Regions from separate parts of the Amphibacillus indicireducens genome, predicted to be linked through region 1. Evidence: riboswitches for the same ligand, from Rfam matches in the RefSeq annotation. Region 1 holds a riboswitch; each other region holds the start of a gene.
The links. A riboswitch is a leader RNA that binds a small molecule or an ion and turns the genes downstream of it on or off. The one in region 1 is predicted to bind S-adenosylmethionine.
Positions count from the first base shown of each region.

Region 2: another riboswitch for S-adenosylmethionine. It lies ahead of ABD814_RS05030 (OsmC family protein); the one in region 1 lies ahead of ABD814_RS11950 (O-acetylhomoserine aminocarboxypropyltransferase/cysteine synthase family protein).
Region 3: another riboswitch for S-adenosylmethionine. It lies ahead of ABD814_RS12285 (MetQ/NlpA family ABC transporter substrate-binding protein); the one in region 1 lies ahead of ABD814_RS11950 (O-acetylhomoserine aminocarboxypropyltransferase/cysteine synthase family protein).
Region 4: another riboswitch for S-adenosylmethionine. It lies ahead of ABD814_RS01360 (5-methyltetrahydropteroyltriglutamate--homocysteine S-methyltransferase); the one in region 1 lies ahead of ABD814_RS11950 (O-acetylhomoserine aminocarboxypropyltransferase/cysteine synthase family protein).

Region 1 covers NZ_BAABDL010000131.1:17,735-25,963, reverse strand. Annotated here, with positions in the region: gene ABD814_RS11950 (O-acetylhomoserine aminocarboxypropyltransferase/cysteine synthase family protein) at 128-1,807, opposite strand; SAM riboswitch class I at 1,986-2,087, opposite strand; gene ABD814_RS11945 (Hsp20/alpha crystallin family protein) at 2,225-2,671, shown strand; gene cls (cardiolipin synthase) at 2,826-4,256, shown strand; gene ABD814_RS11935 (ABC-F family ATP-binding cassette domain-containing protein) at 4,674-6,557, shown strand; gene ABD814_RS11930 (aminopeptidase) at 6,623-7,858, shown strand; gene ABD814_RS11925 (helix-turn-helix domain-containing protein) at 7,945-8,229, opposite strand, start outside.
Region 2 covers NZ_BAABDL010000051.1:37,173-45,401, forward strand. Annotated here, with positions in the region: gene ABD814_RS04985 (zinc metallopeptidase) at 1-82, opposite strand, end outside; gene ABD814_RS04990 (hypothetical protein) at 82-246, opposite strand; gene ABD814_RS04995 (sensor histidine kinase) at 339-1,685, opposite strand; gene ABD814_RS05000 (response regulator transcription factor) at 1,686-2,357, opposite strand; gene ABD814_RS05005 (hypothetical protein) at 2,608-2,736, shown strand; gene ABD814_RS05010 (DUF3887 domain-containing protein) at 2,737-2,964, shown strand; gene ABD814_RS05015 (YbaN family protein) at 3,008-3,295, opposite strand; gene ABD814_RS05020 (YbaN family protein) at 3,187-3,408, opposite strand; gene ABD814_RS05025 (DUF6944 family repetitive protein) at 3,712-4,020, shown strand; gene ABD814_RS05030 (OsmC family protein) at 4,120-4,563, opposite strand; SAM riboswitch class I at 4,727-4,832, opposite strand; gene ABD814_RS05035 (hypothetical protein) at 4,984-5,652, shown strand; gene ABD814_RS05040 (diaminopimelate dehydrogenase) at 5,818-6,804, shown strand; gene ABD814_RS05045 (ring-cleaving dioxygenase) at 7,091-8,029, shown strand; gene ABD814_RS05050 (flavin reductase family protein) at 8,041-8,229, shown strand, end outside.
Region 3 covers NZ_BAABDL010000139.1:231-8,459, forward strand. Annotated here, with positions in the region: gene ABD814_RS12280 (MFS transporter) at 1-1,055, shown strand, start outside; SAM riboswitch class I at 1,257-1,366, shown strand; partial or broken gene ABD814_RS12285 (MetQ/NlpA family ABC transporter substrate-binding protein) at 1,658-1,942, shown strand; gene ABD814_RS12290 (M20 family metallopeptidase) at 1,973-3,181, shown strand; gene ABD814_RS12295 (cyclic 2,3-diphosphoglycerate synthase) at 3,289-4,635, opposite strand; gene ABD814_RS12300 (PspC domain-containing protein) at 4,781-4,951, shown strand; gene ABD814_RS12305 (NERD domain-containing protein) at 5,262-6,278, shown strand; gene ABD814_RS12310 (response regulator transcription factor) at 6,611-7,291, shown strand; gene ABD814_RS12315 (sensor histidine kinase) at 7,293-8,229, shown strand, end outside.
Region 4 covers NZ_BAABDL010000014.1:95,043-103,271, forward strand. Annotated here, with positions in the region: gene ABD814_RS01345 (GHMP family kinase ATP-binding protein) at 1-288, opposite strand, end outside; gene ABD814_RS01350 (Ltp family lipoprotein) at 555-1,421, shown strand; gene ABD814_RS01355 (2-hydroxymuconate tautomerase) at 1,533-1,721, opposite strand; gene ABD814_RS01360 (5-methyltetrahydropteroyltriglutamate--homocysteine S-methyltransferase) at 1,776-2,873, opposite strand; SAM riboswitch class I at 2,980-3,085, opposite strand; gene ABD814_RS01365 (nucleotide sugar dehydrogenase) at 3,849-5,015, opposite strand; gene ABD814_RS01370 (RpnC/YadD family protein) at 5,308-5,931, shown strand; gene ABD814_RS01375 (hypothetical protein) at 6,370-6,669, shown strand; gene ABD814_RS01380 (hypothetical protein) at 6,771-6,962, shown strand; gene ABD814_RS01385 (YcjF family protein) at 7,438-8,229, shown strand, end outside.

The DNA.
Region 1 (8,229 bases):
AGTCCCAGCACGAGTCCGAAGATCCACTAATTAAAGCGATTTTTGCTTTAATTAGTTAGCTGAGGCCGTGCCCGCGGAAAGGGAGTATATTTCAGCTGCGGTAGTTAAAGTGCTTCTTTACTTATAATTAATCATGCTTAGGGTTGGCGCGGACTTGTTTGGCTGCGCCGAATAGGCATTGATCTTCAACGTAAAATTGATTATTTTCTTCTGCTTGTGCCTTCAATGCGCTATAGTCATCTTTTGTTCTAAACCAAACGAGCTTTGCGTCAGCTGGTAACTGATCAATTACACTCGGATCAGACACAAACAATAAATCAATCGGTTGGTCATTAGCCGCTAAATCAGTAAATTTAAAGCCTAAGTTAGCGAGTTTTTTCAAGCAATTATGTTTTGACTGATCGCCCGCAACGACAATATTCTTCGGACGAATGCCACCATCTTCACGAGCAAACGGTGAGTCAAGCACCCAACGAACAGCATCATCAAGTGTTGGCTTGATTGTTGGTTCTGTATCAGTTGCTTTTGCGATTGCTTGATCCAAGTCAGCAACAATATCATCAAAGCTCTCCAAACCAACAGATAAACGAATGAGTGATTCAGATACACCACTCGCTTTTAATCCTTCCGCGTCAAGCTGTTGGTGTGTTGTTGAAGCTGGATGAATGATTAATGATTTTGCATCGCCAACGTTGGCAACGTGAGAGAACAATTCAATGTTATCAATCACTTTTCGACCAACTTCACGACCACCTTTCACACCAAAGGTAATAATTGAACCATACGTATCAATTAAATATTTTTTCGCTAACTCATGAGAAGGATGTGACTCTAGACCTGGATAATTGACCCACTCAACTTCTGGATGGTTAACTAAATATTGAGCAACCTTTTCAGTATTTTCTGAATGTCGCTTCACTCTTAAATTAAGTGTCTCAAGTCCTTGTAAGAAATAAAAGGCATTTTGTGGACTTAGAGCTGGACCGATATCACGCAATAATTGAACGCGTAATTTCAAAGCAAAAGCAGCTGGACCTACATCTGTACCAAATCGAACACCGTGGTATGACTCATCTGGTTCAGTGAAACCAGGGAACCGTCCGTTAGTCCAATCGAAACGACCAGCATCAACAACAATTCCACCAATTGACGTACCATGACCACCAATCCATTTTGTTGCAGAGTGAATCACGACATCTGCACCCCATTTAATTGGTTTAGCGCCATAAGGTGAAGCAAATGTATTATCAATTAGTAATGGAATGCCATTTTCATGTGCGATATCAGCAACTGCCTCAATATCAAATACATGTAAAGAAGGGTTCGTAATCGTCTCAGCAAAAATCGCTTTCGTCTTATCCGTGATCGCAGCTCTGAAGTTCTCTGGATCTGTTCCATCAACAAACACAACATTGATGCCATACTTAGGTAAAGTTTGCTTAAATAAATTATAAGTTCCACCATAAAGATTACTATCGGTAATGATTTCATCGCCTGTACCGGCAATATTAAAAATCGCTAACGTAATTGCTGACATTCCTGAAGCAGTAGCCACTGCACCAACACCATCTTCTAAAAGCGCCACACGCTGCTCAAATGCATCAAGCGTCGGGTTCATAATCCGCGAATAAATATTACCCGGCTCAGCTAAAGCGAACAAATTTTGCGCATGCTCCGTATCACGAAACACGTAAGAAGTAGTTTGGTAGATCGGTACAGCACGCGATTGAGTTGTCGGATCAACCTGTTGTCCCCCATGAATTAATTGCGTTTCTACACCAGTCGAGCGAAAATTACTTTTTGTCATTTTGAATCTCCTCCTCTAATTGTGTATGTATAACTTTATTTATTAGAAAACTTGGCATTCGCCAAGCCTTTAGGCGAATGCTTTAGTTGCACTTATGTAGTAAGAAAGTTGTTATACTTTCTTATCTACCAAAAAAACCTCTCCTTAGGTAAGAAGAGGTTTGCGGTGTCTTAGCCTCGTCTTATCTGCCAGATTAATAATCTGTAGGATTTAGCACCTTTCTTTCACGTAGGTTGCCGGGCTTCACAGGGCCTATTCCCTCAGCCACTCTTGATAAGCGCTATACATATTATTAAGGATTATAGAGTAGATTTTCTCATCCGTCAAGTGATTTTTTAAAAAATTTAAACTATTTAGACAAATTAACATTTATTTAACCCAATGCATAAATTAATTGAAGATAGGAGTGTGAGGAAAATGACCGAACATGATCAGGACTTTATGAAAATCGCCCGCGACTGGGTCAAAAAAATGGATAGCCTATTTCAGCGCTATCCCGATGACAGTTTGCTTGCATCGATCGACCAATTTTTTCAAAACAGACAAATTCCCACTTATGTTAAAAACACCGATCAGGAATGGATTGTCACATATCAATTACCCGGCATCAGCAAAGACCGAATCCAACTCTTAATTAGAGACAACCGACTAATCGTCCGCGTCACAGAAGACAAACACCAAGAAATAAAAGACGACCAAAGAGATTACTACCAATCAAAACAATTCCATCGCGCTCGCGAAAGCATCATCAACCTTCCAGGCACGATTATCCCATCAACATTACAAGCAGATTTTCAGCAAGGCTTACTTAAAGTAAAAGCCAAGAAACAAGTGATTAAAAAAAGAGACCTATCAATTGATTAGTCAAAAATTCACCCACTCAATTGGGTGATTCGCTTTTGATTTACGTCCTTACGGCGATCAAAAGCGTTTTTTTCTTTAAAACAAATGAAAATAGTGAACATTTATTGAGTGGTGTGGTATATTATGTATGAATAGTGATGGGAGGAGAAATACATTGGGGATTACTGAACTTATTTTTATTTTTAACTTTCTCTTAGTCATTGTGTTGGTGTTTCTTGAACACAGAAATCCAACCTCGACTTGGGCTTGGATTCTTGTCATTACGTTTGTACCGATTTTTGGTTTTTTCCTCTATTTAGTTTTTGGCCGAAAACTGAGTCGAAAAAAGCTGTTTATTTGGGATAACAAAAGTAAATTAGGCGTCAAAAAAGCAGTCGAAAATCAACTGCAATTACTTGATGAAGGAAGTTTTCCAATCCGGGAGCTTTACCAAGATAATATCGATTTATTTTACTTACATCTACGCAACAACGATGCAATCTTGACTCAAGAAAATGACGTCGAGATTTTTAATGATGGACAGGCAAAGTTTGATCAGCTGATCAAGGATTTAGTTGCGGCAGAGGACCACATTCATATTCAATATTACATCTATCGAGATGATAACTTAGGCCGAAAAATTGCCGATGTTCTAAAGCTGAAAGCCAAGGAAGGCGTATCCGTTCGCTTTTTGTATGATGATTTTGGCTCACGAAAATTGAGTCAACAATTTATTTGGGAATTGAAAAAAGCGGGTGTCATCGTTGAGGCATTTTTCCCGTCATTAATTCCAAAAGTCAATTTTAAGATTAACTACCGAAATCATCGTAAAGTCGTTGTGATTGATGGGAAAATTGGCTATATCGGTGGATTTAATGTCGGCGATGAGTATCTCGGAAAAGTTAAGAAGTACGGATACTGGCGCGACACACATTTACGGATCGTCGGGGAATCCGTCCGTAGCATCCAAACTCGCTTTATTTTAGACTGGAATCAAGCATCGAAGCACCAACTGATCCTCTATGATTCAGCCTATTATCGAGCAGAACCACAAGGAAACGTCGGAATGCAAATTGTTTCAAGTGGCCCGGACTCAGACTGGGAGCAAATCAAATATGGTTACATCAAATTGTTGATGGAAGCGGAAGACTATGTTTACATTCAGACACCATACTTTATCCCAGACGAAAGTCTTGCCGACGCCGTAAAAATCGCTGCCCTATCCGGCATCGATGTCCGAATTATGATCCCGAATAAACCAGACCACCCATTCGTTTACTGGGCGACATATTCCTATATTGGCAACATGCTCGAAGCTGGCGCAAAAGTTTATATTTATCAAAATGGCTTCCTCCACGCCAAAACAATTATGGTCGATGGAAAAATCGCCTCAGTCGGAACCGCAAACATCGACGTCCGAAGCTTCCGATTGAACTTTGAGGTCAACGCCTTTCTCTACAGCGAAGAAGTCACTCAACGCCTGCTTGCACACTTTGAAGAGGATATGTCAAAATCTGATCTACTCACATTAGAAGCATACCAACAAAGATCGCTCTGGATAAAAATCAAAGAATCAATCGCCCGATTGATTTCACCAATTTTATAAAAAACTCACCACAACAGATGGAGCAACTAAGTTTGCTTCATCTGTTTTAGCTTGAGAGAGGAACAAGTGCACATTTCAACTAAGTTGTGCACAAATCATTGAACTTGTGCATATTTCAGTTAAGATGTGCATAAATCACCGAATTTGTGCATATTTCAGCCAAGATGTGCACAAATCACCGAACTTGTGCATATTTCAGCTAAGATGTGCATAAATCACCGAACTTGTGCACATTTCAGCTAAGATGTGCATAAATCACCGAACTTGTGCATATTTCAGTTAAGATGTGCACATTCATCGAATTCGTCTGTATTTTCTCTAACTTGTCTGCAATTTCCTCAATCAAATGATTAATTATAAAATTTGTTCGAATAACGTGTCTGTATTATACTAGCAAGAGAAGCGGGGGATCGTTAGATGGAGATTTTAGCAATTGAAAACTTAACTAAGACGTATGGAGAAAAAACGTTATTTAATCAACTATCTTTTTCAATCCAAAATCGCGATCGCATTGGAATTGTTGGTGTGAATGGGACGGGGAAGTCGACGCTGTTAAAGGTGATTGCCGGAATAGAGGATCGTGATCATGGGGCACTCAACCATGCGCGTGATTTTAAGATTGCCTATTTATCACAAGAGCCAAATCTGAACCATGACCGAACAGTGTTGGCTGAGATTTTTGCTGGTGAATCAGAAGTGATGACGATTCTTCGTGAGTATGAACAAGCGTTGTTCAACTTAGGTAAAAATCCAACCGATCCAGATGCACAAGTAGCGTTTACAAAGATGCAAACAAAAATGGATCAACAGGACGCGTGGGATGCTGCGACGACGGCAAAAACAATTTTGACGAAATTGGGAATTGATCAATTTGATCAAAAAATCAACACTTTATCTGGAGGACAACAGAAACGAGTCGCCTTAGCAAAAGCGCTCGTCCAGCCAGCACATCTGCTGATTCTTGATGAGCCGACGAACCACCTAGATCACGAGTCAATTGAGTGGTTGGAGAAATTTTTACCGACTTATCAAGGGGCGGTTATGCTCGTGACGCACGATCGGTATTTTCTCAATCGGGTGACAACGAAAATTTATGAGCTTGATCTCGGTCAGCTCTATCAATATACTGGAAATTATGAAACATACTTAACAAAAAAAGCAGAACGACTCGAATTAGCAAAGCAAGATGAACAGAAGCACGCCAATGTGTTGAGAAGTGAAATGGCCTGGCTCAAACGAGGGGCACGTGCTCGCTCGACTAAACAAAAAGCTAGAATTGAGCGGATTGGTGAGATGCAAACAAAAACGTTCGCGACAGATCAATCGGAGCTCGAATTCGGTGTTGGTTCAACACGATTAGGAAAAAAAGTGCTCGAATTGCACAACATTTCAAAAAGCTACGATGCGAACAAATTAATCACTGATTTCTCATTTTTAATCAAACCTGGTGACCGAATCGGGATTGTCGGTGCGAATGGTACCGGTAAATCGACGTTACTGAACCTGATTGCCGAACGAATCACTCCTGATCAAGGAGAAATTGAAACAGGTCCAACCGTTAAATTTGGCTATTACCAACAAGATCATAGCGACATGGACGAAAACCTGAAAATCATCGAGTACATTAGAGAAACTGCGGAAGTTATTCATACCGAAAAAAATGAAACGATCACGGCAGAGCAAATGCTCGAACGCTTTTTATTCCCGCGTTCGCAACAGTGGACATATATTCGCCGACTTTCAGGTGGGGAAAAGCGTCGACTTTATTTATTAAAAGTATTGATGGAAGAGCCGAATGTTTTACTACTTGATGAGCCGACCAACGATTTAGATACACATACGTTAGCGATTCTTGAAGACTATTTGGATAGCTTCCCCGGTGTCGTAATTACCGTTTCCCACGATCGTTATTTCCTCGATCGTGTAGTGGAACAACTACTCGTCTTTAAGGAGTCGGGAACAATCGAACCTTTTTACGGCAACTATAGTGAGTTTTTAGCAAAACAAACGGAACCAAAAAGTGAGCCTGCCGAGGAAAAGTCGAAGCCTGTCCCATCGCGTCCGAAGAAACGGCGTTTGTCTTATCAGGAGCAGAAGGAGTGGGCGACGATTGAGGATGAGATTGAGGCGTTGGAGGAAGCGATTGAGGTTGAGAAAGAGGCGGTAATTGAAGCTGGGGCGGATGCTGATGCGGTGCATAAGCATTATGATCGTCAGCTTGAATTGGAGGATGAGCTTGAGGTAAAGATGGAGCGTTGGGAAGAGTTGTCGTTGATTGTCGAAGCAATTGAGCAGGAATAAGATATTTCATAAACCGAAATAAGTGATGTATAATAGAATGAGATTAAAAATTGGAGGGTTTACAAATGGCAGATGTAAAATTACAAGAAAAGTATGCTGAGCTGGCCTTGAGAACGGGTGTTAACTTGCAAAAAGGTCAAGCGTTGATGGTCAATTCATCGATTGAGGGGATTGAGTTTACTCGAATCGTCGTCCGTAAAGCGTATGAACTAGGGGCAAAAAGTGTCTTAATTAACTGGCAAGATGATGAGATTTCATTACTGAAGTATCAAAATGAATCGGAAGCAGTGTTGACGGATGTCCGTCCGTGGCAAGTTGATAAGTACTTAGACTTTGCCAAAGATGGTGGGGCGTTATTATCAATTCGTTCAACAAATCCAGATTTACTGAAAGATGTTGACGCGAAGAAGGTTGCGGCAGCTTCGAAAGCAAGTGCTGAGGCAATGAAGGAATTTAGACAATATACGATGAACGATCGAATTGCGTGGTCAATTATTTCAATCCCAACAGGCGATTGGTCACAAAAAATCTTCCCAGGTTTAGAAGCGGAAGAAGCGAAAGAAAAGCTTTGGGAACAAATTTTCAAAATCGTTCGTGTCGATCAAGAAGACCCGATCAAAGCATGGGACGAGCATAATCAAACACTGAAAAATGCCCACGCAATTTTAAACGAGAAAAAGTATCAGGCCTTAATTTTCAAAGCACCAGGTACAGATATTACGTTTGGCTTGCCAAAAGGGCATATTTGGAAAGGTGGCGGCGCTTATACGACAGATGGTCTGCATTTCAACCCGAACATGCCGACAGAGGAAGTCTTTACAGTCCCGCATAAATATGAGGTGAACGGTGTAGTCAGCAATACAAAACCACTTGTTTATAATGGGAATACGATTGATCATTTCAGCTTAACGTTTAAAGATGGACAAGTTGTTGATTTTGAAGCGGAGCAAGGTTATGATACGCTGAAAAATTTACTTGAAACGGATGAAGGTGCCAAACGTCTAGGTGAGTTAGCGCTCGTTCCAGACGCATCACCAATTTCACAGTCTGGCTTAATTTTCTATAATACATTGTATGATGAAAATGCATCATGCCACGTTGCGTTAGGAAAAGCTTATCCGACGAATTTAGCAGGTGGCTCAGACATGTCTGAAGAAGAGCTCGATCAGCACGGCGTGAACGACAGCTTAACACACGTTGACTTTATGATCGGTTCAGCCGAGTTGGACATTGACGGGATTTTACCTGATGGCTCAACAGAAGCTGTCTTCCGCAAAGGCGCATGGGCGTTTGATATTTAATTAATTATTTTATAAAAAATTTAAAACAGTTCTGAAGCGTGGGGTGACCGGCTTTGGAACTGTTTTTTTTATTGTAAGGAGTGGGGTTAAAATAATGAATTATTGCTTAAATTATTTTTTTCAAACAGTTCTTTTGTCCACCTGTTAAACATCTTCAGATTAGATTCCATATTCAATGTATCCATTATCTGTAGGCTTGTCTGAATTTTTTTTAATCCATCTTCATTGTTAAAAACAATTTTATTTATTATTCCATCACACCACAATAATAAGGTTCTAGCAAACATCGAACGTTCGCCAATTTTCTTTTCTTGTATAAATTGATTAATTTCTTGAGCTTTACTATATGATTTTTTCTCTAAACATAGAGT
Region 2 (8,229 bases), on a different contig from region 1:
TTGCTTGCGCCCACATCGCTATTCCAAACGCAACCATAATTAATAAATACATTGCATCAATGCCCATTATAGGATAAAACATTAAGCATCCCTTCCTTTACAGATCTTTATTTTTTTAACAACCTGCGCATCAATACCTTGTTCAGATAACGTATCGGCAAGTTGACTCATAATTGATGGTTTTTTAAACTTAAAAGAAATCGATTGTCCCTGATTTAATTGAATAGTTGACTGATAATTACTCAAATGTAGTCACCTCAGTTTATATGTTTGTCTCTATTATAGCCATCGATTATGAACTGAATGTGAACTATAAGCATTTTTTCAAAAAAAATTGGTTAATTTAATGGTAACCGGATAAAGAATGTCGTGCCAATCCCTTTTTGACTGACAACTTCAATCGTTCCATTATGAATGGTGATGATTTTCTTCGCAATCGATAAACCTAATCCATTGCCAGTCCGATACTCTGAACGTGATTGATCAACTTTATAAAAGCGATCAAAAATGTATGGAATTTCATCATGATCGATTCCAATTCCTGTATCATTAATTCGAATCACTAAACCGTCTTCATCTTTATAAAATGAAATATAAAGCGCTCCATTTTCACGGTTATATTTGATCGCATTAACAATTAAATTAAGCCAAACTTGCTCCATTAAATCTTGATCAGCATGAATATATGCTTGACTTAAATCAAGTTCCACATCGATGTTTTTATCGCGCCATAATGGTTCAGTTGACAAAATGACACGTCTGATTTGTTCGTCTAAGCGATAATTTTCAAGTTTAATTAAATCCTTTTCAGCATCTAATGAAGCCAGTTTTAATAAATTATTTGAAAGTCGTGATAATCGATCAACTTCTTGATAAATGATGTCTAAATATTCTTGTTGGTTTTCTTCAGGTACGAGACCATCTTTTAATGCACGAGCGTAACCTTTAATTGATGTCAGTGGTGACTGCATTTCATGCGAGACATTGCTAACAAATTGCTTCCTGACCTCATCCATATTGCCTAAAGCTTTGGCAAGATCATTAAAACTGCGCATCAATCGACCGAGTTCATCTTGACGGTCAGTTGATAATCGGATCGAGAAATCACCCGTTGCCAGCTCTTCACTCGCTTTAGTAATCGAACGAATACTATCAACAAAATAGCGCGAAATAAGTAAAATGAATAAACTACCAATTAATAAAACTAACAATAATGATTGTACCGTTAATCGTTTTGTATCAGTCAATGTACTAGTGATATCAATTTTTAAAAATAAAGCATCCGCCACCGTAGTACTAGGCAGTCTTGTACCAATATATCTGACTGCTTCTCTCCGCTTAGGTGTAAATGAAATCACTTCATTTGGCTCTAACGTTTCCAGACGCTCAATCATTTCAGTCGTGATAAAATCAGTATCAACACCTTCGATAACAGATTGTCCATCTAGATTGATTAACACAGGTTGAATCCCATACTCAGAAAAAAGTTCAAGTAATTCAGCTATATTTTCATGATCGACTAGCTCTAATAAACCTTCAAAATAACTTGAATTTCGTACCATTTCCCGATCAAAAATAACCTCTTCTTGAATAAATAAAGACGTAATTAAATAAGAAGTGATAATACTTAGAATAACACCAGCAACAAATGTGATCGAAAATTTCCAATATAGACTTTTACGCACTTAATTCACATCCTCAAGCCGATAGCCGAGCCCTCTTACTGTCGTTATCGTCAATTCATCAAAGCGGCTTAATTTTTCCCGTAATCGTTTAATATGAACATCTACAGTCCGCTCATCGCCTTCATAATCAAAACCCCAAATTTTCTCAACTAACTGCGCTCGGGTAAAAATACGACCAGGTTCAAATGATAATTCTAGTAAAAGTTCACATTCCTTACGTTTTAGTTCAACAGTCATTTCTTCATTAGCAACGGTCAGACGATCAAGATCGATTTCAATTGTTCCAAGCCTATTTCGTCTCTCAACATTAATATTATAACGTTTAAGCAATGCCTTCACCCGAAGCACCAATTCGATTGGATCAAATGGTTTAACTAAGTAGTCATCTGTCCCAGCTTCAAAACCCGTTACTTTATCCTGAGAAGCCCCTTTAGCTGTCACCATCAAAATAGGAATCTCATAATAACTCCTTATTTCTTTCGTTAATTCAATCCCATCCAATTTCGGCATCATCACATCAACAATTGCCAAATCAATCGGTTCTTGTTCAAGTTTCTCAATTGCTTCAAGACCGTTCCGAGCTTCAATCACATCAAAATATTCCTTTTTTAAGTACAAAGAAATCAATTGACGAATATGGTCATCATCATCAACAACTAATATTACCGCCATTATTTTCACACCTTTTTTATCAAAAACTCTCCTACGAACTGATCGATAGGACAGCTAGTCATTTGCTCTTTAAGCTTATCACGTCTGATTTTAAAGTGCTATTAATTTCATGTAACAGACTCATTCAGCCGTAATTTATTGTTCAAACTTCTTTAATTATCATTAAGATGTTATGATTAAAATCATTGAAATGAATCGAAAGGTAGATAAGCAATTGAAATATAGATTTAAACTAATGAGTCTCATCTTCTTGTCACTAACTTTTTTGATCGGGTGTGACATCGGTGAAGAAATTATGGAACAAACAGATCAAGCGATTGAAATTGCTTCTTCTTTTGTTGATCACCTTAATCAGGGGGAGTTTACTGAAGCCACTTAATTGTTTGACCGAAAAATTAAGGAAGAACTTCCAGCAGAAGCACTATCTGAAACTTGGGAACAAATAACTGATCAATTTGGCACGTATATTGGCAATGAGTATAAAGAAATAAAAAGCTTAGCTCAATATCAAGTCATCGTCTTAGACGCTACATTTACTGAAAATAATGTCACATTTGAAATTAGCTTTGATCAAAATAATCAGATTGCAGGCTTCTCAATTCATTAGAAAATTATAACCCCAATCACTCACACTAGAGCGGTTGGGGTTATTAAATGTGTTCAGTTTTTTTTGGTAGTCGAATCGTTTTCATTTTAATAAAAAAGTAATAGTGCTTATATAAAGCAAGTCCAACCATCATCACTCTTACCCACAGTAAATCGACGATAAAAAAGGAATAGATAATACATGCATCTGCAATCAAGTTAATCCGAATCTTTTCCTTTAAAGTTAGCCCTTTTTTTTCACGAAAGGCAACAACGAATCTTTCATATGCTTTTGTCCTTTTAAACCAATCTTCAACCCGTTTAGAACTTTTCGCAAAACAGTAAGATGAGATAAAAAAAAGGGCAAGCCCGGAAGAACTGGTAAGACTAGAGCAGCTATCCCAATTCCAAACGAGATAAAACCGGGAATAATAAAGAAAATACTCCTTAGCCGTCTAATTTCCATCACCTTCCCTCTCTTTTCATTCAAATAAGCATAGCAGAGAATTTTAATCTGTTCAAATGACAAAGCTTATTATTTTTTCTTGTCGCATCCTCTAAAACACCCATTCAACTCAGTTTACGCCTATTTTTTCAGAATATAACTTAATTTGAAACGAAAAAGGAAAACCAAGAATACAATACAACGATAATATAAGTTGGATTACTTGAGGTGACATAAATGGAGCATAACCAAACAGAACTTGATGATGAGCAAAAAAAAGGATGATCAAATTCAGGAACTTAACCAAAAAATTGCAGTCTCACTATGGGTTCAATTTATTGTCAATTTGCAGAAGCTATCTATTTATCACAATTAGAAAAGCTCCAACCAGATTCAAGTGGAGAATTGAAAAATTTAGTTGGACAATGGGTCATGACAGTCGGTCAAGCACTTGAAGCAATCGGACAAACGACACAAAGCTTAACAAACGAAGAAAAACAACAAATCGATGCACAAATACAGGGCATTCAAGGTGATGCACTACAAGCGCTTGGTTCTGCTTTACAATTTGTTGGCGGCAAAGAGATGCTGATTGATTACTTAAAAGAGAACATAGATGGCGATATCAGTTAAATATTTTCATTTCAAACTTTATTATAGCAATCAAAAACACGACTCTATTTAAGAATCGTGTTTTTCAGTTACTTCATTAATGATCATTGAAAAATCTACTTACTTCTCAACAACAACTTTTGCTGTAACTAAGTCAACTGCATTAGCAATTGTATCTCCAACAGGACAATGCGCTTCGATATGTCGCTTATATGCTTCGAGTTTTTCTTGATCAGAATCTGATTCAATATGAAACGTTGATCGAATCGTTTGAAAACCTGGGCGAACATCTGACTTCCCGAAGAAGCCATCAAGATCAATGTCTCCCTCTAATTCAACCCAAAAGTTTTTTAACTCAACGTCAAATTTCTCAGCATAAGTTCTTGCGACTATCGCCTGACAGCCACCTAATGCAGACAAGAGTAATTCAACTGGATTCATGCCTTTATCTGTTCCACCTAAATTTTCCGGTTCATCTATTATCACCTTGTGTTGACGTGCTTCAGCCAACACCTCAACTTGTTCCTTCAAAAATGTTTTAGCCTTAATTGTCGTTACTGCCATCTTGATCGCTCCCTTTGAATGATTTTTTTATTTAAAAACTCTCCTTCGGTTAATTTGCCTGAAGATGAATTTTTTATCCACGAATGATGATTGAATAACAAAAAACCCTTTTCCGATTGGAGAAGGGTTTCAAAAAGTGAGTGTAAGTCTACCTTTGTTCACCTTCCCATATTTAGAATCGATTGGATTCTTCTGAAATTGGCACCTTACATACTCATGCGGTTGCCGAGAGCTCATCGGGTCAGTCCCTCCCCCTCTCTAGATAAGAAGTTGTTATTCATATTAAGTTAATAGGCTTAATTATAGTTAAGGCACATTGCTAAAGTCAAGTAATTTTTTAAATTTTCAAATAAATTAACTTTAAACTAATGTATTGGGTTCATTTCATCTGGACATGCTAACAAAAAAGGGCGTGATTAGATGAATAGAACCATTTATAGTTTACTGACAATCAGTTACATCGTACTATTCATATGGGGCATTCGCCTGTTCCGTAAACAAAAACAAGTTGACTCTTCAATTGTTTTATTGTTCGTGATTTTCGGATTAATTTATGACAACTTAGTTCTTAGTGTTGGTCGTTTTATTGGTGAAGGTCAATTATTAGAAAATTTATCTTATCTTCGTTTTTGGCTTCATACTTTATTTACACCATTACTAATTATTTTTGTTTGGCAAATTAGTAAGAACTTACGTTTAAAATGGGCAAATAGCGAAATCTCAAAGGTCACAATTTTTCTACTCACACTTGGATTGATCATCTATCAATGGTATCAATCAATTAGACAACTTAAACTCGAAGTAAACTGGGAACGAGATGTCCTACTCTATGAAAATATCGTTGAACAAAAGATACCATTTATGGTACTAATCACAACAGCTATTGTCGGTTGGGTTGGAATCTTGTTGTGGAAACATCAAAAGTTTTATTGGCTTTTTGTTGGAACAGCGATTATGATTTTCGGAAGCATTTTAACAATTTGGTTGAAAAATGTACCGATCATGAATCTATTTGAATTACTTTTTATTGTTAGTTTATTATTGACAAAAAAATTTCAACTTAGAAGAACAGCTTCACCCTTCACCTAAAAATTAGTTACTAAATTTCCCCCTTTGATAGGGGGATTTTTGTTAATATCACTAACTTTAAACTAGATTTATGCGATCCATTTTACATATCTGTTTTGGTTGCTTTATAATAATGACAAGGAAGAACACGGTTAGACAATTTTTTTCTAGAAAAGGGGCACTCTAATGAAAAATAAAATAAAAATCGGCATTGTTGGCTTTGGTAATCTTGGCAAAGGGGCCGTTGAAGCGATCAATGCGACAGATGATCTTGAGTTAGTTGCCGTATTTACACGGCGAAATCCAGAAGATTTACAAATTAATCAGCCAAATGTGAAAGCATTACATGTTGATGATGCTGCTGATTATCAGGATCAAATCGATGTGATGCTACTCTGTGGTGGCTCAGCAACTGATTTACCAGAACAAACACCAAAATTTGCTCAACTCTTTAACACAGTTGATAGTTATGATAACCATGGTGAAATTCCGGAATTTTATCAAGCAGTTGATCAAGTTGCTCGTAAAAGTAAAACAACGGCAATTATTTCAGTTGGCTGGGATCCAGGATTATTTTCGACAAACCGAGTGATCGCTGATGCGATTTTACCGAATGGAGAAAATTATACTTTTTGGGGTAAAGGCTTAAGTCAAGGCCACTCTGATGCTGTTCGTCGAGTTAACGGTGTTAAAAACGGTGTTCAATATACGATTCCATCTGAAGATGCGATTGAAAAAGTGAGAAGTGGAAGCAATCCGTCGCTAGAAACAGCTGAAAAGCACAACCGAATTTGCTACGTTGTTGCGGAGGAAGGCGCAGATCAAGCAACAATTGAACATGACATTAAAATGATGCCTAACTACTTTGCAGATTACAACACTGAAGTCCATTTTATTACTGAAGAAGAACTTGCCCGCGATCACTCGAAAGCACCCCACGGTGGCTTTGTGATTCGCGGTGGCCAAACAGGGGCAAACAATAAACAAATTTATGAGTTTTCGTTAAAACTTGATAGCAATCCAGAATTTACAGCAAGTGTTCTAGTTGCCTATGCGCGGGCAGCTTACCGCTTAAATCAAGATCAACAATATGGGGCAAAAACGGTCTTTGATGTCGCACCAAGCTATCTTTCACCACGCTCTTCTCATGATTTAAGACGTAATTTTTTATAAAATAAATGCTGAGGCACTTCAATTATTTTTGAAGTGCCTCTTTTTTGTTTGACAGCAGAAATATTTTGTTATATAATTATCTTGAATTCGAGATAATATTATAAATAATAAAGTAATTTATCTAGATAATAATTATTGAACTTACTAAATTAACTCCATCGACGAATCAAAGTAAATCGTTATCATGATTATGGAAAGTGTAAAGCAAGATTATTGTTAGCCGGTCGATGTATTTATAGCTTGATTCAGATATGCTTAATAAAAAATTTTAATCGGAGTGTGGAAAATGAGTAAAAAAACAGCTGGGATCCACCATATTACTGCAATTGTTGGCCATCCACAGGAGAATACAGATTTTTATGCAGGTATTTTAGGATTAAGATTGGTCAAAAAAACGGTCAACTTCGATGACCCAGGAACGTACCATTTATATTTCGGCAATCAAGGCGGTGAACCTGGAACAATTATCACTTTCTTCCCTTGGATCGGCGCCTATCAAGGCGAAATTGGTGGCGGACAGGTTGGGTTTACAACATATGCAATTCCTGAAGGGACGTTTGATTTTTGGCAAAAACGATTGGAAAAATTCAATATTCCAACAAGAATCACAACCCGATTTGGCGAAACTTTTTTACAATTTAAAGATCCACACGGGCTCCAATTAGAACTTGTTGAGCGTGCGGCTGGAAAGTTAAACGATCGAACGTTTGGCGATATTACACCAGAAGTCGCAATTAAAGGCTTTGGTGGTGCGGTTCTTTATTCAACTGATTTTGAACAAACAAATGCAACACTAGTTGACACGATGGGACTTGAAAAGGTTGCTGAAGAAGGTAACTTGATTCGTTTTAAATCAAGTAGTGATCTAGGAAATATCATCGATATTAGACAAACAAATATGGCAAGAGGACGCATGGGTGTTGGAACTGTTCATCACATTGCCTGGCGTGCCAATGACGACATTGACTTAAGAGATTGGCAAAATGAAGTTGATAAAAAAGGGCATCACGTAACAGAGGTAAAGGATCGAAACTACTTTAACGCGATCTACTTCAGAGAACCTGGCGAAATTCTTTATGAAATTGCAACAGATCCACCAGGATTCGCCCATGATGAATCATATGAGACGATGGGAGAAGCAATAAAACTACCTGCTCAATATGAAAATAGACGCGAAGAATTGACTGGACCACTTGTACCAATTGAAGTGAGAGTATTAGACTAGGAGGCATGACTTTGTTATCTTTTGATCCAAACCAAATTTCTGAACGACAAAACTATAAATTTTTAATTGGCACAATCATTCCAAGACCAATCGCATTTGTCACAAGCACTGGTACTGATGAGATCATTAACGGCGCACCATTTAGCTATTTTAATGTCGTTTCATCTAATCCACCAATGATTTCGATTGCTGTCCAACGT
Region 3 (8,229 bases), on a different contig from region 1:
TTCAGTTAACACTGATCAGTCTCTTTACATTAGCTTTCCTTCTGTACGGGCTGAGTCTGATCCTCGGTAGCTTGATCTCAGGTTTTTGTCTAGATAAATTTGATTTCAAGTTAATTGGCGCAATTGGTTTATTCGCGACTGGGTTTATTTTATTGGGCTACCTGCTGACTGATGCACAATTGCTTCATTTTTTTCATGGATTAGCTAGTGGGTTGCTATTACCTGTACCATTTGTTTATCTAGCTAAACTTAAGCACGATACAACCAAGCATCGCTTGATTTTATTTTCATGTCTAAGTATTGCACTTGCGCTTATAGTTGGATCGGTGCTTGGTTTAATGATTGAGCCGAAATTTAGTCAGAATTATGTCGTTGTGCCACTAGGTATTTTAATGATTATCGCTGCAGTTTTAGTTTTGGTACTTTTGCCGTCTGAGTCAAAAGTCACCGAGGAAAACAGGACACTTTCAGCAACGTTAAATCTAGTTAAAAGTTTATTAAATGAACAACAGATCGGTTTCGCTTATGGAGGGGCACTATTGTTCATGTTTGTGAATGGAGCGCTTGCGTATTTGTTGCCGGTAAAAATTGACGCGCTAGGTTATGACAATCATTTATTTCTGCTTTTGTTGGTTACAGTTGCACTTGTAAGTAGTTTAATTTATGTATTGCCAATCAACCGACTTGATCAGCGGTTTTCAAAATCACTATTAATGACTGTCGGCGTTTTGATTCAAGCAATTTGTCTATTTCTACTTGGAGTTTTTAAGCTGAAAACGTTACTATTTATCGTGATCATTCTATACGGGATCGGGTTCGCTGCTGTTTTGTCCTCGATTTTAACCCTAGTTGTTGACGGTTCTGTTCAAGCAAATCGAGGAATCGCTTATGGTCTGTTAGCTTGCTTCAGTACATTTGGTCTGATTTTTGGTGTCTTTATCCCAGCATTTTTTCCAACGTTATTCACATCATTTTTCATTAGTGGACTTGTTTTAACACTTTGCTCGGCTTATCTATTCGCTTCGATAAAATTAAATCAAGGCGCATCGAGTTGAAGATGCGCTTTGACCCCTGGTTTTTGCTTAGCTAAACATTTAAAATTGGTTGTTGTCATTCTGATAAGTTTGAAATATAACTATCTAAATTATTAAAATTTTCAAAAGAATATTTAAAATTCTGAAAAACAGTTGACTTTATTTATTATCCGTATATAATTGGTTTTACATATTTTTTTAAAAACTAAATAGTTTGTCATTTTCTTATCCAGAGAGATGGAGGGACTAGGCCCTATGATATCTCGGCAACAGATTCGTCATGAATACTGTGCCAATTCCTACAAGTGCTGAATGCATTTGAAAGATGAGAAAGGGCGGTTTCTTATATATTCTGAGAATCCCTTCTTTTCATCACACGAAAAGAAGGGATTTTTTGTTGCTGAGTGATAAATAAGTGTTTAAGTAGGGGAGAGTTAATTGATTACTCAACTTTCGCAGATCAAAATGTGCAAGTATACGTTGGTATGGTAAGAAAGATGGACTGTTCTCTATCCATATTGACTTTATTTGTACACGCGGGAAATTTAATCACAGGTCCTTAGTTTGAGAGTTAATTCGTTCCGAAAAGCAACAGGTTCGCTTTTCACGGGGATGTTACAGGCTCAATTATTAATAATGAGGTTGCAGGGCAAGCAGGTTTTGATCTTGCTGAAGATCCTATTTTCCGGGAGTCAGGAGAAGATGAAAGTGTTTATCCATATATAAATCTAATCGCAGCTAAAGCGGAAGATAAAGATAATGAAGTGTACAAAAAAATTGTTGAGCTTTATCAAGAACCTGATATTGAGGAAGTAATCTCCAAGGACACGAATGGAGGCTCTTATATTATTAAACTATCAGATGAAGAGATTGAGAAGTTATTTGAAGATTTAAAGCAAGGTGAATAATTTTTTAAAAATCATAAGGAGGATTTTAAAATGACAGTTGTTAATGGTGTAAAAGAGCGTTTGTTTCAGTCGATTGATGAGGGTAAAGCGTTGTATGTTGAAACGAGTCACAAAATTCATGATAATCCTGAAATCGGGAATGAGGAGTATTTTGCATGTGATTTGCATAGTGAAAATTTAGTTAATGCTGGTTTTGAAGTTGAAAAAGGTGTTGCTGGTCACGAAACTGCCTTTTATGCAGTGAGGGAAAGTGGTAAGCCAGGTCCAACCATTGCATATCTAGCGGAATATGATGCATTGCCTGGTTTAGGTCATGCTTGTGGACATAATATTATTGGGACGCTTAGTGTCGCGGCTGCGATTGCGTTAGGTGAATTGATTGATGATACGGGCGGGAGAGTCGTTGTGTTAGGGACACCCGCAGAAGAAGGCGGTCCAAATGGTAGTGCAAAAGGGAGTTTTGCTGATCAAGGGTTTTTAAAAGATGTTGATGTGGCACTTATGCTTCATCCGGGTGGTAAAACAGGATTAACCCCCGAATCACTTGCGGTTGATCCGCTTGATTTTAAGTTTTATGGTAAGCCTGCACACGCTTCTGGTGCACCACATCTAGGGGTCAATGCGTTAGATGCGGTCATTCAATTGTTTAATGGCATTAGTGCACTGCGCCAGCAACTACCGGACGATGTTCGAATTCATGGTATTATTACTCATGGTGGCGATGCACCGAATATTATTCCTGAATTCGCATCTGCTCGCTTTTACATTCGAGCAGAGTCATGGAAAAAGACAGAGGAAACTGCTGAAAGGGTACGGGCGATTGCAAAAGGGGCTGCACTTGCAACGGGAGCAAGAGTCGTCATTGAACGATTCCAAAATGTAGTAAAAGACTTAGTTCCTACACCTGTTTTAGATCAAGTTTTAGCCGAAGAACTAACGGCAGTTGGTGAAAACGTTATTGTGGAGAAGCGAAAAGGAAAAGGTTCAACAGATGCAGGTAATATTAGTTATGAAGTCCCGACAGCCCATGGTGGCATTAAAATTGGTCCAGATGATTTAGCGGGTCATACGGTTGAATTTAGAGAAGCGGCTAAATCAGAGCAAGGTGATCAAGCGATTATTACTGGTGCTAAAGCACTTGCATTAACTGGTTATCGGTTACTAACAGATCAAAAGTTATTAGAGAAAGTTAAACAAGACCATCAGCAAGCACTGAAGCAAAAGCGGTCTTTATCTTAAGCTGAACAATGAAAAATAGGTGTTGCTTTTTCCTTAATGAACTGCCCTTGTTTTTTTGACAAGAGGCAGTTCATAGTAGGATTCGCAACACCTATTCTATTTAATAATTATACAAGTTCGGCTTGTTGTTTATTGAGAAAATTAGTCAAGATATTATCTAAGCTTGGTCCATCGACTTCATTTAAATCGTAATGAATTCGAGCAGTCGGCTTATTAATTTTAATTACACGTGATAAATCGATCGGCGTTCCAATAATCACTGCATCACAATCAGTATTGTTAATTGTTGCTTCTAAATCTTTCAACTGTTTCTCACCATAACCCATCGCTGGGACTAGGTTTTCAATGTGTGGATATTTAGCGAATGTTTCTTTTAAACTTCCAACAAGATATGGCGACGGGTCAACAATTTCTGCCGCCCCAAGCCGTTGGGCTGCAACTGTTCCAGCACCAATTTTCATTTCACCGTGAGTGAGTGTCGGTCCATCTTCAACGATTAGAACCCGCTTTCCTTTAATCAGTTCTGGTTGATCGACCGTTATTGTCGATTCAGCTTTTACGATCAGACTACTTGGATTTGCCGTTTTGATATTATTTTCAACAATTTTAATCGCTTCAGCTGTTGCACTATCGACCTTATTAATAATTGCAACATCAGTTGTTCTTAAACATACTTCGCCAGGATAGTATTGAAGCTCATGTCCTGGGCGGTGTGGGTCTAAGACGGTAATTGCCAAATCTGGTTTATAGAATGAAAAATCGTTATTTCCACCATCCCAAACAATCACATCACAGCCATCTGGATCATTTTCTGCTGCAGTTAAAATCGCTTCATAATCAACGCCTGCGTAAACGATATTACCTCTTGATACGTGTGGTTCATACTCTTCCATTTCTTCAATTGTACAGTGATGTTTTTTTAAATCTTCAATCGTGGCAAACCGTTGAACACGTTGCGCTGCTAAGTCACCATAAGGCATCGGGTGTCTAATTGCTACAACTTTTAGACCTTGTGCCATTAGCGTCTCAATAATCTTTCTCGATGTTTGGCTTTTACCTGTTCCAGTCCGAACAGCCGTGACTGAGATGACTGGTTTATTGCTTTTTAACATCGTCTGATTTGGACCGAGTAGTTTGAAGTCAGCGCCTGCTGAGTTAACAATCGCTCCAATTCCCATCACATCTTGGTAGCTAATATCACTAAATGAGAAGACACATTCATCAACTTTGAATTTTTTAATTAAATCTGGTAATTGTCCTTGTGCAAATATTGGAATCCCCTCAGGGTACAAGTCTCCAGCTAATTCTTTTGGATACTCTCGTCCATCTATATCAGGAATTTGTGCCGCTGTAAAAGCAACAACATTATAATTAGCATCATTTCGATAATACGTATTAAAATTATGAAAGTCCCTACCTGCCGCACCAATAATGATCACATTTTTTCTCTTCACTGGAATCTCCTCTGTCCGTTTTACTAACTATTATAATTATACTTCATAGTGAATAATTATTCAACAATTATTTCGAGAAAATATTGTTATAATAAAATTAGGAAAGAAATAAGTTTATTAATAAAGGAACGATATGGAGGGAACTATGAAAAGATCATTATGTAAGTCATCAACGGATCAGGTTTTTGCCGGAGTATGTGGTGGAATCGCTGAATACTTAGGTATTTCTTCGCTTGCAGTCAGGTTGCTTTTTATTTTTGTTTCACCATCGATCATCCTTTACATTATTTTAGCTTTATACTTGCCTGAATATTAAATCGATTTGTTAAAAAAAGTGTCAGCGCGACGTTTTCGTCATTAAGTGCTGACGCTTTTTATTTTGTTAATCTATCCCCTTAACTGTGAAAAGTTGAACTAAGGTTAACGATTAGACGCTAAGATGATTTATCGAATCTAATGCAATCAATTTTTCAACTAATCCTCATATTAAGACATCGGAAATAGCCTCGGTCTGATGTGCTAATCAAATTTAATTCAAAACTTAAGTATTAGTTCCTAGACAAGAGCCATATTAATTCTATTTTTGTTATAATAAAGTAAGATAAACACATTTAGGAGCTGAGATTATGTCATTTTTCAAAAATGCATTCAATATCCTGACAGAAAGAAGAGATATTAAAGAGCCAATTGTTTTTAAAGGTATTGATGAAAGTAATTTGATGATTGACCATTTGACGCAGTTATCAACTAGTAAGGATACAACTATTGATCTAAAAAAAGTAAACGAACATTTAAAGTTATTTTCGATCGGTCACTCAGGAGAAAAAAGTGTCATGTTTGAATTACAGCATTCGATGATTCCTTCAATTATTTTGCATGACCTCTATTTAGAAGTTGGAGAATATACAGCTCAATTAGATTTTGTAGTGATTACACATAAGTTTATTCTTGTTATTGAAGTAAAGAAGTTAGTAGGTGATATTGAACTAACTGAAAGAGAAGAGTTTATACGAGTGATTCGAAGAAATAATCGGATTGTTCGCAAGGAAGGTATGTATAGTCCGGTTAATCAGGCAGAAAGGCATGTCGCTACTCTAGAGAAACTATTAAAAGACAAGGGACTGATTAAACGTTGTCCAGTATACTATGTCGTCACTTTTGCGAATCCGAAAACGATTATAGACATATCAAAAAAAGCCTCAAAACAATTAAAGTCTAGTATTATTCGCCATGATCAAATTAAATCATTTTTAGCTGAAAAATTAACGCAAGAATCACCAGTGTATATGTTAGATCACAAGTTACATCAAATTGCAGAGGTATTAAAAGAAAATGCTCAAGAAAAACAAATTAATCTGGAATCATATTATATTGAAGTTAAAGAAAATCCAAAGGACAAAATTATTATTACGGAAGAAAAATTATCCGATGATGAACTAAGAGAGAAATTAACTAAATATCGATTGGAGAAATCAAGAGCGCTTGAGATCAAGCCATTCTATATTTTTACTAATAAAACCTTGGATGGTTTAATAACTGAGCGACCAAAGACAATTGAAATGTTGTTAAAGGTTGAAGGGATTGGTCCCAAAAAAGCCAAAGACTATGGAGAAGAAATTTTGGCAATTATCAATCAAAATTAAAAAAGTGTCAGCACTAAAAACATAGTGCTGACACTTTTATTTTGTTAACCTAGTCCTCATGCTATCAACAAATCAAGCTAGAGATTATGGTTGCGGGTTAATCTATCCCCTTAACGATGAAAAGTAGAACTAAGGTCAACGATTAGACGCTAAGATGATTTATCGAATCTAATGCAATCAACTTTTTAACTAATCCTCATATTAAGACACCGGAAATAGCCTCGGTTTGATGTGCTAATCAAATTTAATCATTTTTTCGAAAAGATGTATAGTATAGTTATTGTATCAATCAGTTTTTGACGGACAGAAGGGTTTTGAAAGGTGGGGCGAATTTGAAAATATTACTTGTAGAAGATGATAAAACAATTGCGTCAGGTTTGGAGTATTCATTACAACAGGATGGGTATCAGGTGGTTATTTGTTATGATGTGGAATCGGCTAAAAAAGTAATCACAGCTGATTTGGAGCATTTTTCATTATGTCTGTTTGATTTATCGCTTCCAGATGGGAGTGGCTACGAGTTGTGCCAAATTGTCAAGGCGCGGGCTGATATACCGGTGATCTTTTTAACGGCTATGGATGAAGAAGTGAGTGTTGTGATGGGGCTTGATATGGGAGCGGACGATTATATTACGAAGCCATTTCGGGTTCGGGAGTTATTATCAAGGATTAAATCTGTCTTGAGACGTTATCAAAAGCGGGTACAAACGAATATAGTCAACATCTCCAATGTTCAAATTAATACGCTTGAAGGGAAAGTATATAAAAACGGTGATGAGTTAACATTAACGGCTTTAGAGTATCGTTTGCTGCTTATTTTCGCGAATCATTTAGGACAGGTTCTTTCAAGAAATCAATTGTTGGAACAGATTTGGGATGTGGCGGGTGACTTTGTTAACGACAATACCTTAACGGTTTATATTAAACGCTTGCGGGAGAAGTTGGAGGATGATCCACAAAAACCAACGATTATAAAAACAGTCCGAGGTCTGGGATATAGGGTAGGTGATTAATGTGCTGCGCAATCGAGAAATACGTGTTTTGTTTATTGCGATTATAGTGATTAGTATAACCATGATCACGTGTGTAGCATGGCTTCCTAAATCTGCTCTTATTGCGGTGATCATAGCGTCAATTTTAATTTTGATTGCTGTTTTCACATTCACATTTTGGCGATATCGTGAAATCGAAAATCTATCTTCTTATTTACAAAAAATTAGCAGTGGTGATTATATGCTTGATGTTCGGGATAATCACGAAGGTGAACTGAGTATTTTGAAAAACAATATATATAAAGTTACTTTAATGTTAGCGGAGAAAAGTGAATTGTTAAGGAAAGACAAAATTCATCTAACAGACGCGATCTCTGATATATCTCATCAGTTAAAAACACCGCTGACATCGATGACTGTCATGACTGATTTGTTGAGCGATGCAAAATTGCCAGCTGCTAAAAGAGTAGAATTCACCCACAACATCAGTACTCAATTAGAAAGAATCGAATGGCTAGTAACTTCTTTATTAAAACTTTCAAAAATTGATGCTGGAACAGTCACGTTTAAGCGAGACAAAATAAGTGTCAAAAATGTAATTGAAAAGGCATTAGATCCACTCAGAATACCGATTGAGATTAAAGAGCAGAATATTGTAGTCACAGGTGAAGAGGGAGTCAGCTTTGTAGGAGATTTGAATTGGACGGTTGAGGCGCTCATTAATATTCTGAAAAATTGTGTCGAACACACGCCAGAAGGAGGCACAATTGAACTCTCATTCACTGAAAATATTCTTTATACGGAACTAACCATTAAAGATAATGGCAAGGGCATTGCTAAGGAAGATCTTCCTTATTTGTTCAATCGATTTTTCAAAGGAAAAAATGCAAATGAGGATAGCATAGGAATTGGTATGGCAATGGCGCATTCGATTGTGACTAACCAAAATGGACATCTAG
Region 4 (8,229 bases), on a different contig from region 1:
TGCCATCAAATATGCCGTCGTTACCGCAGCCGATGAACTCAAGCCGCCGATCGGAAGCTTGCCACTAATGACTGCCTGGAAGCCTTTCCGGATTCGATGATCCCGCTTCAACGACAACACCGCACCACGCAAATAATTTCCCCAAAAACTAGGAAGCATATCTGGTACAGAATCAATATGGAAATACTCGACATCTAGGAAATCCATACTCCGCACCCGAATATAACCATCATCCGTCGGTGCAAAAACCATCTCGACATTTGAATCAAGCGCCATCCCAGTTACCACACCATCCTGATGATCAACGTGTGCACCTAAAGGGCAGATTCGAAGCGGTTACTTCACCTGCTTCGTTTTTGCTCACCATACAACTCTATGAACTTATTTAATAGATTCTCCATGAAATTATGACCTCATTTGCTAGATTTCTAGTTGATCTTTTTTATTATAACAAATTGTCGTTCGTGATTGTGAAATTACTGTCGATTTTGCTTTTGACGAACTTAATACTTAGGTCTATAATATCAAGAATGATGATAAGAAGGAGTAATCAGATGAAGCGCAAATTAATGAAATCATTTTTTTATAGTTTATTGATTTTGGTGTTAGGAATTGCTGTTGGATGTGAGGAAGCTGATCATACCACAATTGAAGAAGAACCCGAAATTGAGGAAATCGATGAGGATATACTAGACGAAGATATTGAACCGATTCTTGATGATGAACAGGAGGATTCAGTTGCTGAAGAAGTCACTACAACTGAAGAAACTGAGACGTCAAGTCCAGAAGCTGACGATGATGATGACGATGACGATGTGCCGAGCGAATACAGAGCCGCCCTAAACTCTGCCGAGATTTATGCTGACGTCATGCATATGTCTAAAATCGGTATCTATGAACAACTCACATCAGAATATGGTGATCAGTTCCCTGAAGATGTTGCCCAATATGCGATCGACAACCTCGAAGCAGACTGGAATGAAAATGCACTCAAATCAGCGGAAGCCTATGTCGACCACATGAACATGTCAAAAGCAGGCGTCTATGACCAATTAGTTTCAGACTACGGCGACCAGTTTACCGAGCAAGAAGCACAATATGCCGTCGATCAAATCGAAACAGACTGGAACAAAAACGCACTCAAATCAGCCGAAACATACTCCGACATCATGCACATGTCGAAAGCCAACATCTACGACCAACTGATCTCAGACTACGGCGACCAATTTACCGAGCAAGAAGCACAATACGCGATCGACAACATCAAAGCAGACTGGAACGAAAACGCCCTAAAATCAGCCAAAGTCTACCAAGAAATGATGAACATGTCCAACGACGCGATCAAAGACCAACTGACCTCAGAATATGGCGACCAATTCACCGAACAAGAAGCACAATACGCAATTGATCACTTAGATTAATATGTTTTTTTCGTGAAAAATTCACCTGAGTTTTACCCAGAAAAAAGCCAGACCTTGAGCACTCGATTGAATGGCGATCGCTCAGGTCTGGCCTTATTTTGCTTAAAATAGTTATGCTTGATCGCTGAAAAGAACGCCACCAACCGCATACTCGGATTTTTCCATATCCTCCAAAAAGACAACGACCTTTTCACGAGAAGCTCCAGTCGTTTCAACAACTGCATCGGTTACTTTTTCAACGCAAGCACGCTTTTGTTCATCAGTGCGGCCTGCTAACATTTTTATTGTCACATATGGCATTACGATTTACTCCTTTTTTTCCGTTAATGATAGTTACAATTCAGGTCACAGAGCTTAATTCCCCCACACCTCTTTAGCAATCTTAACAATATGTTCAAGCTTGTTCCACTGATCATCCTCAGTCAAAATATTCCCATGATGCGTCGAAGCAAAACCACACTGTGGACTCAAACACAGTTGATCTAACGGCACATACTTCGCCGCTTCATTGATCCGCGCTTTGATTAACTCAGGATCCTCAAGTTCACCGTTTTTTGACGTCACTAAACCAAGCACCACTTTCGCCCCACCGTTTGGAATATGAGCTAACGGTTCAAAATCACCAGACCGCTCATCATCATACTCCAAGAAAAAGCCATCAACCTTTTCCTTAGCAAATACAGTCGGCGCAATCAGCTGATAACTCCCCGAAAATGCATACGTCGACTGGTAATTGCCACGACAAATATGTGTCGTCACTTGTAAATCTTCAGGCTTATCAACCAGAATCTCATTAATTACTCGAACAGCTAATTCAATTAAATAATCACGCTTGTAAGGTCCACTATCAAAATCAATCTCTGGCGAAGTAAGCACGGCTAAATAAACATCGTCAATTTGTAAATAGCGAACACCTGCATCGTAAAAAGCTTGAATCGCATCCCGGTACGCCTGAATAATATCTTTCGCATAAGATTCATAGTCTGGATAAATTTCATTATTAATAATATCAACATGGAACAGTTGATTCGGACTTGGAATCGTTTGTTTAGCAACCGCCCGACCATCAACAATCTGATTCAACACCTTAAAATCATCAATAAACGGATGATCCGGATTAAACGAAATTTTTCCTATATTACGAACATCATAAGGCTCCGTTTCAACACCCTCAAAAAAATAACCATGATCAGGAACATACCCCTCAAAACCATTCAAATTTTCCAGAAAATCAATATGCCACCAATCCCGACGAAACTCACCATCCGTCACAACATCCAACCCAACCTCAATCTGCTTATCAACAACCCGCTTCACTTCCTCAAGCTCAACCTGCTTCAACTCAGCCAACTCAATTTTCCCCGCCTGATAATCCCGCCGAGCCTTTTTTAACCGCTCAGGCCGCAACAAACTCCCAACATGATCCGCATGAAATGGCGCTTTAACCGTCACAACTAATCCCTACCTTCTTAATTTTTAATTGATTAATAAAAAACTCTCCCCACAAATATAAAAAAGACCTTCTAAGAAGAAAGTCTTTACCTGTAAAGAGACATCCTTCTTATCTTCAAGGCACACGCCTATCTGGAATTAGCACCGTTCCTTTTAAAAAGGTGGTTGCTGAGACATCACAGGGCCAATCCCTCCGCCTCTCTCGATAAGAAATATTTATGATAAAATTTTAACTAACCTTAACCTGCGCAGGTTAAATTATTATTATCTTATGCCACTCACGTGAAAATAGCAAGCCTTTTTAAAAAAATTCAGAAAATAGACACTAATAATTCCTCCACCTACTCAATCCCAATATGTCCAACCACCTAACCGTTACCTGTTTATAGACTTCACACGAGTGAGGACACGATTAGCACCTATTCGTTAGAGATCAACCAGATTCAAAGACGGATTTCTGACGATTAGCTCCTATTCGTTAGAAATCAACCAGATTCAAAAACGGATTTCTGACGATTAGCTCCTATTCGTTAGAAATCAACCAGATTCAAAGACGGATTTCTGACGATTAGCTCCTATTCGTTAGAAATCAACCAGTTTCAAAGACGGATTTCTGACGATTAGCTCCTATTCGTTAGAAATCAACCTGATTCAAAGACGGATTTCTGACGATTAACCCCTATTCGTTAGAGATCAACCAAATTCAAAGACGGATTTCTGACGATTAGCTCCTATTCGTTAGAGATCAACCAGATTCAAAGACGGATTTCTGACGATTAGCTCCTATTCATTAGAGATCAACCAGATTCAAAGACGGATTTCTGACGATTAGCACCTATTCATTAGAGATCAACCAGATTCAAAAGCGGATATCTAACGATTAACTCCAAATCTCCAAACTGACAACCACCACAGCCTTACCAAATAAAAAAAGCACCCCATCACACTACCGACAAGGTGCCCTAACTCTTCAAATTAATCTCGACTAAATAAATCCCGCGTATAAACTTTATCCTTCACATCTTTAAGCTCATCAGTCAGTCGATTCGCAACAATCACATCTGCAACCTGCTTAAACTCATCAAGATCCTTCACCACACGCGAATTATAAAAATCATCTTCCTCTAGGACAGGCTCATAAACAACAACCTCGACACCTTTGCCCTTAATCCGCTTCATCACACCCTGAATCGCCGACGCTCTAAAATTATCCGAACCCGTCTTCATCGTCAAACGGTAAATTCCAACAACTTTCGGATTACTTGCTAACACACTATCCGCAATATGATCCTTCCGCGTACTATTTGAATCCACAATCGCCCGAATAATATTGTTCGGCACATCCTCGTAATTTGCCAGCAACTGCTTCGTATCCTTCGGCAAGCAATACCCACCATAACCAAACGACGGATTATTATAATGCGAACCAATCCGCGGATCTAGACCAACACCCTCAATAATCTGCTTCGTATTTAACCCACGCACTTCCGCATAAGTATCCAACTCATTAAAGAACGCCACACGTAAACCAAGATACGTATTCGCAAACAACTTAATCGCTTCCGCCTCAGTCGAATCGGTAAACAACACATCAATATCTTCTTTCTCCGCCCCCTCAACAAGCAGATCAGCAAACCGACGCGCACGCTCTGAATCCTCACCCAAAATAATCCGCGATGGATAAAGATTATCATAAAGCGCCTGCCCCTCACGCAAAAACTCAGGAGAGAAAATAATATTATCAACACCATACTTCTCGCGAATCTCCAACGTATACCCAACAGGAACCGTCGACTTAATAATCATCGTCGCCCCCGGATTAATCTCAAGGACGTCCTCAATCACTGCTTCAACCGAACTCGTATCAAAAAAATGCTTCTCCTCATCGTAATTCGTCGGCGTCGAAATCACAACATACTCCGCACCCCGATACGCCTCTTCCGGACTCAACGTCGCCGTCAAATCCAACTCCTTCTCCGCAAAAAAACGCTCAATCTCAGCATCACCAATCGGAGAAACCCGCTGATTAATCAACTCAACCTTCTCCGCAATCACATCAAGCGCAAACACCTGATGATTCTGCGCAAGCAAAACCGCATTCGACAAACCAACATAACCCGTCCCCGCAACTGCAATTTTCATATGTACACCTTCACTTTCTTATTTTTTGTGTGAAAAATTCACCCAACAAACGTTGATGAACATTCAGTAACACTACAAAATGGTAGCCTATCTTTAGCTAATGAACTATATTTTAACATATTCACATTGTTAAGACTAGCACAACTAATCCTACTTATAAGTCTATGAAACATTAAATCAATTCACCATTTTCATAGATACTTTACCAATTGCCCCTGCTACAAAACCATGCTATATTATAGCTAGAACCTTCAACCAGACCCCACATCATAACCTACAAGGATGTGATCCAATGGCAACCACGCCACTACTCATCAAAGAAAAATCCCAAGAATCGACCCACACAAAACATGATCAACTGTACAAAGAGTTAATCGGCACTTTTTTTGAAGAATTTCTCGAAGTCTTTTTCCCGGACGTTCACAAGGAAATTGACTTTCGAAAAATCAAACCATTATCCGAAGAAGTCTATACGAATATGTTAGATGGTGATACAAGAAGGCTCGATCTTGTGATTGAAACAAAGCTAAAAAATTCCGACGTTGTGATTATTGTGCATATCGAACCTCAAAGCTATCGACAACCCGACTTTAATAAACGCATGTACCATTATTTTAGTATGCTGTTCAACAAGTACAAAAAACCAATTATTCCAATTGCCGTTTTCAATCTTGACCAACAACCAGAGGAAAGCCAGTATACAATAGATTTCGACTTTTTCCACGTACTCACATTTAATTATTTAACTTTACACCTACGAAAACAAAACTGGCGTGACTATATTCACTCAGACAATCCAATTGCTGCGGCATTACTAAGTGAGATGGGATATAAGGATGAAGAACGAATCGAAGTTAAAAAGGAATTTTTACGAATGATTACCCGAATGCAACTAAACCCCGCCAAACAAAAATGACTATACGGATTTTTTGAATCTTATTTAAAGCTAACAGCTGAAGAGGAGGAACAATTAATGAACGAAGTAGACAAATTGCCAGAAGCAGACAAGATTTTCGAACTGACCGTTTCATACGAAGAGAAAGGGAAAGAAATCGGGAAATAGATTGGGAAAGAAATCGGCAAACAAGAAGTGGCGATTGAAATGCTCAAAAAAGAACTGGATCTGAATCTAATTGCAGAAGTTACACACCTAGATATTGAGGAACTTAAGAAATTAAAGCAAGAACTGACATAGACACAATAAAAAAAGGGGTTATTTAAAAAAGTCGATTGCTAATCTGGCTGATTAATTCAATTACCTTCTCTTAAACTAACAACTAAATTATCATACTCATTAGCAACTATTGGTCTTCGTATCTAATATTTATTTAAATAAGAATTAAGGAGAATTTTTATGGAAGAATTTAATATTTTATCGGAAGCTGAGATGGTTTTACAATTGCCAATATCTTATGAAGAGAAAGGGAAAAAGATCGGAAAAAAGATTGGCAAAGATATTGGTATAGAAATTGGAATGGAAATAGGAAAAGCTATTGGTATAGAAATTGGTTTTGAACAAGGAAAGGTTACGGAGAGAAAGATTGTAACAAAGGAAATTGTAATTGCAATGTTAAATAGAGAAATTGATTTAGATATTATATCTGAAGTCACTCATCTAGATATTGAAGTCATAAAAAAAATAACGAATAAATAAAGGATGACTTTAGAATTAAGAAGATTTGTAGACTGAAATAACTACATTAAATTATAGAACAAATAGAAAGGAATGACTTTCTTATGAATGAGCCCAATAAATTGCTAGAAGATGAGAAGATAATTGAAATAGCAATTTATTATGAAGAGAAAGGAAAAGAAATAGGCGAAGAAATTGGCTATAGAAAAGTTGCTCTTAACATGTTGAAAAAAAATATTGATTTAAACTTTATTGCTGAAGTTACAAACCTAGAGATTCACGATGTTAAAAAATTACAAAAACATTGCATCTGAATTAGCCCGAATTAATCATATTACAGGTCGTCATCTGAAAATACTTCGCGTTCCGCGGGGGATGGCCGCAGCTAACTTTTTAAGCGAGTGCAAACATGTAAAAAAAGGAATTAATTTAATCATCACTACTTTTTTTCAATAAACGATGAATAATTAAGAATTAGTTATGTTATATGCGATTTGTCACAAGAATCCGAACGTCTCAACTAAAATACAGGAACTACCGTAATCTTTCGTTAATCATTACTGTAGTTCCTGTTAAATTAATAATGAACACTACTTTTTTAATTTTACTTTTGTGCACTAAACATACCAAACACTATTTCACGATCACTCCTCGATAACCTAATACCTTGCAGAGATCCTTTAATCTATATAATGACCGTCATTATACTTTCGTTAAGTTTAATAACAAACTAAAAGTGGTAAACTCAACTAATAGAGACACTCATCACAATAGATCGGAGGCTACACCATGGATATAAAAAAGAAAAAAGATTTCTCACTTGAAAATTTAATTGAAGAATTGGAATCTGATTTTAATCAAATGATCAAACCAAATATAATGATTGCTGGAAAAACAGGCGTTGGAAAAAGCACTTTGATCAACGCCATTTTTAGAGAAAAACTTGCCGAAACAGGGACAGGACAACCGATCACAAAACACCTTAAAAAAATCGAGAAAGCCTCTGTACCGGTAAATCTTTTTGATACGAAAGGACTCGAACTTGAAGATATCGCTAGAGAAGAGATCCGCTCAGAAATATTAGCCGAAATCGAAAATCGCTCAAGAAGCAATGACGTCAGTGACCACATTCACTTGATGTGGTACTGCATTGCCTACGAATCAGGCAGAATCGAACGAGAAGAAATCGAATGGATCAAACTTTTCTCAGAAAAAATGCCCGTCATCCTTGTCCTAACGCAATCAATTAGTGATGACGAAAGCTTTTCAAAGTACTTAGACAATCTCAATTTACCCGTTGTCAACATCGTCAAACTATTAGCCGAACCCAAACAAATCATCGGCAATTTCGACGTACCTGCATATGGGCTAAACACACTCGTCCAGCTCACATTTGACGTGCTCCCAGAAGCTACTAGAAAAGCATTCGTCAACGCCCAAAAATCTGATATCACACTCAAGGTGAACGAAGCAAAAAAGTGGTCAATGGGGTTTATCGCCAGCTCATTCGGCGTCGGTTTCACACCAATCCCATTTTCAGACGCGATCGTTCTATCAGGAATGCAAATGACACTAATCGCA